Regions from separate parts of the Pseudoalteromonas thalassia genome, predicted to be linked through region 2. Evidence: predicted binding sites of a transcription regulator. Region 2 holds the regulator's gene; the other holds the start of a gene.
What was found. The regulator sigma-54, encoded in region 2, starts transcription at its own class of promoters, with help from an activator protein. The targets are predictions, from matches to a motif close to GTTGGCACGNNNNTNGNNT.

Region 1 (3,917 bases), on a different contig from region 2:
GCTATAACAGATAAACTGATCCCTGGCTTTTTATCTAAACAAATGACGCGATGACTGAAAGGCTGAAGCTCAGGCCACTGTTCAAATGCAGTATTTCTATCCCCCTCAAGCGAAACAATAATACTTGAATGCTTAAATTGACTATTTTGAAGCAGCGTTATTGCCATTTTTTCTAAGCCACCTACCTGTAAGTGTTGAACTAAATGCATAACATTCATGATTTTTCTCCTTCAATAATGCCGGTTATTTCCCCGTTATTGACGATAGGAAGTATTGTTACCACCTCAGTGTTAGTTAACTTTTCAATGGTTTGCGTGTCTTTTAAATGGCTATCACAAAGGGCTGCAACAAACACACTTGCACCACCTGTAAATATCCCTAAGATAAGTCCAACTATTGCAGTCATTATAATTGAGGTATTTATTGGTTGCGTTGGGCTATATGCGCGTTCAATTGTCTTAACTTTGTCAGGGCCTTCATATTTAACAAGCTTGCCGGTCACTTTGGCCATTTCGTAACGACTGAGCATATCTTTGTATAGTGATTGTTTTACTTCATAGTCACGCTCGAGTTTACGTAATTGCTTTTCAACATCACTGGTCACTAATAAACGATCGCTCACTAGCTTCACTTGCTCTTCTAACATGGCAAACTCTTGCTCTTGCTGTAGTAAGTTGTTGCGTGCCTCTTCAAGTGCTAACAGTTGAGAAACCAATACACTTGATTCTTTGTTATCTTGAGAAGGTAAGGTGTTCACTAACTGCCAAAGCTGATCGATATTTGTTGTACTTAACTGTTCGCTTTTCTCTAGTAATGCTTGTTGACGGCTTTTTAAATTAACGAGGGTACGTTTTTTCTCGATGATTTTGCTGTGCTTATCGGTATAGCGAGTGCGCAGCAAACTGAGCTCTGATTCTGTTCGGATTATTTTTTCTTCTAAGTTTCCTAAAATAGGATTTGCTTGCCCTACTTTACTTACCAGTGCGTTAAGCTTTGCTTTTGCACCAGATAGAGCAATCATTTTTTGTTGTTTTTCACTTAGTAAGGTATCAAATGTTTGCCGGTTACTATGAAGCACGGCTGGTAAAGTATTACTGTTTTGACTTTTAAATTCTGCTAGTGCTTCTTCTGAAGCCTCTAATTCTTCACGTAGACTATCAAGTTGTATGTAGAAAAATTGCTCAGACGTATCCAGAGAAGCTTTAGTTGGAGCAAGTAAACGCTCTATAAATTTTTCAACGACCTTTTCAAGCACGGGTTTCATTTGTGCTTGGTTATGCCAAATAAAGTTGATGCGGACCAGCTCATCACCAATCAAAGATAAAGATAAAGCCTTAGACAACTGTTGATGTATTTCTTCAACCTGTTTATTGCTGGCATTTTCAGGGATTAATTGTGTTTCTTTCGCTACAGAGATAAGTACTTTGCGACTGATAACTAAGGTGCGTAACGCTGCAATACGATCTGATAATTGAAATGAGAAAGATAAGTCATCTAAATATGGGTTAAGTAGTGCAGATTCTTCGATTAAAATAGTTGCATGATTGCTGTATTGTTTTTGTGCAAATAAAGCAAGCACAATCACGACGAGTGGCACAATACAAAACGGGATTATAAAAAGCTTAATACGCGTGTATAGCGCATAAAGCCCTAAATATAGTAACCGTTTGATTTGCTCTTTTACTAACATGATTTACCTATTGCTTTGCATTTTGCAAAATGTTTGGGTTATTGATTGCAAATTGAAAATAAATAACCCTGATACATTCATTTAATTAGTAAGTTGCAGGTCTCGAGCCAAAATGCAAAAAGCTGCATGTTGTAGCTATACAAGATGCAGCTTTTAGGTTTTACGATTAAATCAGCAAAATCTTAGTTGTTTACAAACTAACGTGGCTTTTGCTTGCCAACTATGATTATTAGCTTGCTGAGATTGATTAGTTCGCCAGTTTAAGTTTTGTGATTTACTTAAGCTAACTGCATAGTCAATTCGATCGATAAAACCTTGATGGGTGTCTGCTATTAAGATGGTCTCACGATAAGGATTAACAGCAGCAAAGCGTGTTGTGACGATTGGTGTACCTGTGGCTATGTATTCTTTTAACTTGAGTGGATCACAAGATCTTATCTGCTCATTATCAACAAACGGTAAGATTGATACTTGCCAATGCTGTGAAAATGAAGCTAAGCGATGATGCTCTACAGCCTTTATATGGGTTACATTGTCCAACTTGAGTAGCTCAGAGAAATCTTCTATGAGGTGCCCTATTAACACTAATTGATACTCAGGCCTCTCTTTAGCAATAGTCAACAACAAGGCTTTATCAAGCCAAGCATTTAAGGAGCCATAAAAACCAATAATTGGTTTGCTTATTTGCTCAAGTTCTCTGGCTTTTGCTGTTTGCGTAGTAAAAAGTGCTAAATCAACCCCATGAGAAAGCATTTTCACTTTGGATTTTGGCATTTTGTTGGCAAGTCGCTCGCTAACAACATAGATAGAATCTGCTTTTTTGATAAGTTCTCTTTCAAATGGCGCAACCATTTTATGATCAACACCAGCCAGTGCTGAGAAGTCATCACCACAATAGTAAATTACTTTATCTTGCTCTCTTGGAGAGATTAAACTAATTGCTGTTGGCACACTTAACCAATAGACAATTGGCTCATCACCTATCAAACCTTTTTTATTAAAAATCCACTTATTATATAACCTTACAATAAGGTTATCGTGCCAAGGTAAAACGGCTAATGTGTGCGCTGTTAAATCTAAATTGAGGCTATGATCAGTTGTTTTAGCATTTGGGCTTGAGCGCTTTGATAAAAAAAGGCTTTTTAATTTATTAAAAACTCGTTTTAAATCAATCAAGCGAAATGTTGGTTTGCGCATCCCAATCGAGTTAATCCAAATAACCTGATGCTGTTTTGCTAGTTGTTTGAATAGATGCTGTGTACTACTTGGGTGACTTTGCCAGTCTTCGCCGAATACAATAAATTTCATAGCGAATCCTTAAGCTGTTTAACAACTTTTGCTGGATTACCGGCAACGATGGTGTTTGCAGGTACATCTTTAGTTACGACAGCGCTTGCTGCAACAATAGCCCCTTCACCGATTGTTACTCCTGCAAGTACAGTTGCACCAGTACCAATCCAAGCGCCTTGTTTAATGATGATATCGCCTACTTGGCACTCATCATCAGGCTCACCCTTTGCACGTCTTTCTGAATTTAATGGGTGACCAGGAAACCCTGCTAGAAACACCCTACCAGCAAGACGCACATCGTCCTCTAGAATGATATTACGCCCCACTGAAAATGCGTTTTGCCAGCCAATATCAACATTACTGCCAATTATAAGCTTAGGTGTAAATTCGCCCTGACTCCGCCCACAAAATGTTGTAATACCACTAATGCGCGTATTATCTTTACAACTAATTTCGAGTTTGCCTAATATTTGTGGCATTCCTGAATAAAGATATAAATTAGCTTTAGTGCCTTTAATTTGGCTTTTAAATAACGGTGTGTAATAAAAGATACGTGCCATCTCGCTAACCGTTGTGCTAATAAGTAAATGCAGCTTAAACAGCAAAGAATGTACACCAGGGATAACCCAAATTTGCGGATTGCGAATAGCTTTTGCAAATTGAAAAAGTGATTTTGCAAATGGGCTGTCACTTGATTTTAACCAATGTTTAAGTTGTTCACTCATGTGCGTTCTCCCGTTGTCTATCCATTACCAGCTTTTCTAAGGCAATTGTTAAAGCAAGGATTATATAAATAGGCCATGTAAATGCTTGAGTTAAAAAGGTTCCAGACACCATAAAGCCAATTAATCCGCCTTTTAACGCTTTCGCATTTACCGCTATTTTTTCATCATTTAACTGCGTATTTATCAAAAATACTCGGTTTAAACTGCGGTAA
Region 2 (3,917 bases):
TTGCTAAAAACTTAACCCATAATGGCATGATCGAAGATATTAAAGCTGAAAACATTAACGTTGATATAGAACAAATGACCATGTTTTCGAAGCAACCTGTGACGCTAACAGGACCAAATTTAAAAATTACCGGTAAAGGCCTAAAAGCTAATTTAAAAACCGAGATTGTAGAGTTAACTAACCATACACGAACCATATACTATGACCAATAAACTGAAGAAATTACTCCTGATCCCAAGCTTATTGATTGCCTTTTCAGGCGTAGCTGCCGAGCAGACAGGCGCACAAATTAGCATAAGCTCAGATCGTCAAACTGGTAAGCTAAAAGATGGCGTTGGTATATTTGAAGGCAATGTCGAAATTATACATGGTAACCGCCGGATCACAGCCGAACGCCTTGAAGCCCATGGTGGTGATACAGAAGGTACTGTTGAGTTAATTATCGCCACAGGTAAGCCTGCTTATTTTGAAGAAAAGCAAGCAGATGGCACGGTAATGAGCGCCAGTGCAGAAGAAGTTCGCTACGACGTAGCCAAGCGCTTCTTAACTTTAAATGGCGAAGCCGAAGTGACTCAAGCAGGCCAAAAAGTAACAGCGAAAAGCATTACTTATGATATGGCACAACAACTAATTAGCGCAGAAAAAGACGAAAACTCAACAGACCGTGTACACACAATCTTAGTGCCTGTTGACAACAAACAAGACGATAAAGGCCAACCATGAGCACATTAAAAGCAGAGCTTTTAGCAAAAAGTTATAAAGGCCGCCAAGTTGTCAAAAATGTGGGTCTTGAGGTTGAAGCGGGCAGTATCGTTGGTTTGCTTGGCCCAAATGGCGCAGGCAAAACCACCACTTTCTATATGATTGTTGGCTTAGTACCTAGCGATAAAGGCAAGATCAGCATTGATGATAATGATATTACACTTTTGCCAATGCATAGCCGAGCACGTTTAGGGATTGGTTACCTACCACAAGAGTCATCTATTTTTAGAAAGTTAACGGTTTATCAAAACCTAATGGCTATTTTAGAAACGCGTAAAGATTTAAATAAACAAGGCCGAGAAGAAACACTCAACAACTTACTTGATGAATTTAGTATTCAGCATATTCGTGATAGTCAAGGTATGGCCTTATCTGGGGGCGAGCGTCGTCGCGTAGAAATTGCTCGGGCATTAGCCGCAAACCCTAAATTTATCTTGTTAGATGAGCCTTTTGCTGGTGTTGATCCTATTTCAGTGTTAGATATAAAGAAAATTATTGAACACTTAAAAAATCGTGGTATTGGTGTATTAATCACTGACCATAATGTTAGAGAAACCCTTGATGTTTGTGAAAAAGCCTACATTGTTTCTCATGGGGAGCTAATTGCATCAGGAACACCTGAGCATGTTTTAGCTGACCAAACCGTACGCGATGTGTATCTAGGTGAGCAATTCAGGCTATAACCAATAAGCCACCATCTAGCGCATCTGCTAAACTAAATAACAATGACAATAAATCGATATAAATTTACCTGTGACTGCACAGGTGTCGATAACACATAAAAGGATTGTTAGGGATACATGAGGCAATCATTACAGCTGCGCATGGGCCAGCAACTTACAATGACTCCACAACTGCAACAAGCAATTCGCTTGCTGCAGCTTAGTACATTGGATCTCCAGCAAGAAATTCAAGAAGCACTTGATAGTAACCCTCTGCTTGAAGTGGAAGAAGCAGATTACAACGATGAAAACATTGGTAAGAACGAGCAAAAAGCTGAATCTGATGATACTCAGCTAAGTGCATCGGCCGAAGAAGCGCCGAGTGAGTACGAACAAGAAAGCAGCGATGCCCTTAACAAAGACACCGTTAGTGACGATTTAGCTATGGATGTGACATGGGATGAGTACATGAGTGCAGCCCCATCAACATCATCAGGTCCAATGCCAGAAGATGAGTCAATTTATCAAGGTGCATCGACTGAAACCCTCCATGAATACCTTATGTGGCAATTACAACTCACACCATTTAGCCCAACCGATGAAGCGATCGCTGTCGCCATCGTAGAGGCAATTGATGACTCAGGTATTTTAACTGTTAGCTGCGAAGACATAGTCGAAAGTTTTAATCAAAATAATGATGAAGAAGAAATCGAACTAGATGAAGTCGAAGCGGTCTTAAAGAGAATACAGTTGTTTGATCCAGTAGGGATTGGTGCCCGTAGCTTACAAGAGTGCTTATGTATCCAGCTTCGCCAATTCGATGCGAGTACGCCGTATTTAGCTGAAACTAAAATGGTTTTATCTGAGCATATTGAATTATTAGCAAGTCGCGACTATCGCACTTTGATGAAAAAGACTAAGCTTAAAGAAAGCGAACTAAAAGAAGTAATGACGCTGATCCACAGCTTAAACCCTAAGCCAGCAGACAGCATAGTTCGCGAAGAGTCTGAGTACGTTATACCCGATGTATCGGTTAAAAAAGTTAAAGGTCGTTGGGTCGTTGAACTAAACCCAGATTGTATGCCAAAAATTAGAGTGAATAGCCAATATGCAGCTATGTCACGCTCAGTAAAATCGAGCAGCGATAGCCAGTTTATTCGCTCTCATTTACAAGAAGCTAAATGGTTTATTAAAAGCTTAGAGAGCCGTAACGATACACTTTTAAAAGTGACCAATTGTATCGTACAGCAACAACAAGCATTTTTTGAACATGGCCCAGAAGCCATGAAACCAATGGTGCTGAACGATGTCGCAGAAATGGTCGAAATGCATGAATCGACAATTTCACGTGTTACAACACAAAAATACATGCACACCCCTCGCGGGATTTTTGAGTTGAAATATTTCTTCTCAAGCCATGTCAGCACAGAAAACGGTGGTGAGTGTTCATCAACAGCAATTCGCGCTTTGATCAAAAAGCTTATCGCTGCAGAAAACTCAGCTAAACCATTGAGTGATAGTAAAATTGCAGATATATTGGCTGAGCAAGGAATTAAAGTAGCTAGACGCACAATTGCAAAATATCGAGAGTCTCTAGCGATACCTCCGTCTAATCAGCGTAAGAGTTTGATTTAGACGTTTTACATAGAAGGAAAATGCTTATGCAACTAAATTTAACTGGTCGTCATGTAGAAATCACTGATTCATTAAGAGACTATGTAAACAGCAAGTTTGCAAAACTAGAAAGGCATTTTGACCACATTAATAATGTACATGTCATTCTAGATGTAGAAAAATTAAGCCAAAAAGCAGAAGCAACTTTACATGTAAATGGAGGCGAGCTCTTTGCCTCAACTGCACACCAAGATATGTATGCAGCCATTGACTCGCTAATCGATAAACTAGATCGTCAAGTCATTAAACACAAAGAGAAATTAGCTCGACACTAAATTATGAAACTTAGTTCACTTACTAACCAGGACTGCAGCAAAGCTGCGGTCCTTTTTAATAGCAAAAAAAGAATCCTTGAATATATCAGCGAGCTGGCTCACCAGCAGCTTCCTCATTTATCTCAACAAGACGTCCTTGATGCCTTACTCAATAGAGAAAAATTAGGCAGTACAGGTATTGGTCGTGGCATTGCTATTCCACATGGCCGCATGAGTGGTGCAGAGCAACCAAAGGCATTTGTCATAGTGAGTGAATCCCCAATCAATTTTGACGCAATTGATAACCGACCTGTGGATATTTTCGTTGCACTCATCGTACCAGATGGAGACAGCCAACTTCACCTAAAGACCTTATCGACAATTGCTGATAGACTAAAAGATAAAGAGTTTTGTAAACAGTTACGTAGCGCCAAAACAGACCACGAACTGTTTCAGGTCATATCAGCAGAGGCATAAATGGAATTAATTATCATCAGCGGTCGCTCAGGCTCAGGTAAATCGGTCGCTTTACGTGTACTTGAAGACTTGGGTTACTACTGTGTTG

Region 1: a site for sigma-54 is predicted at 1,784-1,802, ahead of AAEU31_RS16300 (GumC family protein). Genes of this name have one in related genera too.

What each region holds. Positions count from the first base shown of each region.
Region 1 is NZ_JBMMUE010000015.1:38,888-42,804, forward strand. It holds gene AAEU31_RS16295 (glycosyltransferase) at 1-218, opposite strand, end outside; gene AAEU31_RS16300 (GumC family protein) at 215-1,690, opposite strand; gene AAEU31_RS16305 (glycosyltransferase) at 1,862-2,998, opposite strand; gene AAEU31_RS16310 (acyltransferase) at 2,995-3,705, opposite strand; gene AAEU31_RS16315 (O-antigen ligase family protein) at 3,698-3,917, opposite strand, start outside.
Region 2 is NZ_JBMMUE010000012.1:42,027-45,943, reverse strand. It holds gene lptC (LPS export ABC transporter periplasmic protein LptC) at 1-212, shown strand, start outside; gene lptA (lipopolysaccharide transport periplasmic protein LptA) at 202-723, shown strand; gene lptB (LPS export ABC transporter ATP-binding protein) at 720-1,445, shown strand; gene AAEU31_RS14400 (RNA polymerase factor sigma-54) at 1,563-3,059, shown strand; gene hpf (ribosome hibernation promoting factor) at 3,086-3,373, shown strand; gene ptsN (PTS IIA-like nitrogen regulatory protein PtsN) at 3,377-3,829, shown strand; gene rapZ (RNase adapter RapZ) at 3,830-3,917, shown strand, end outside.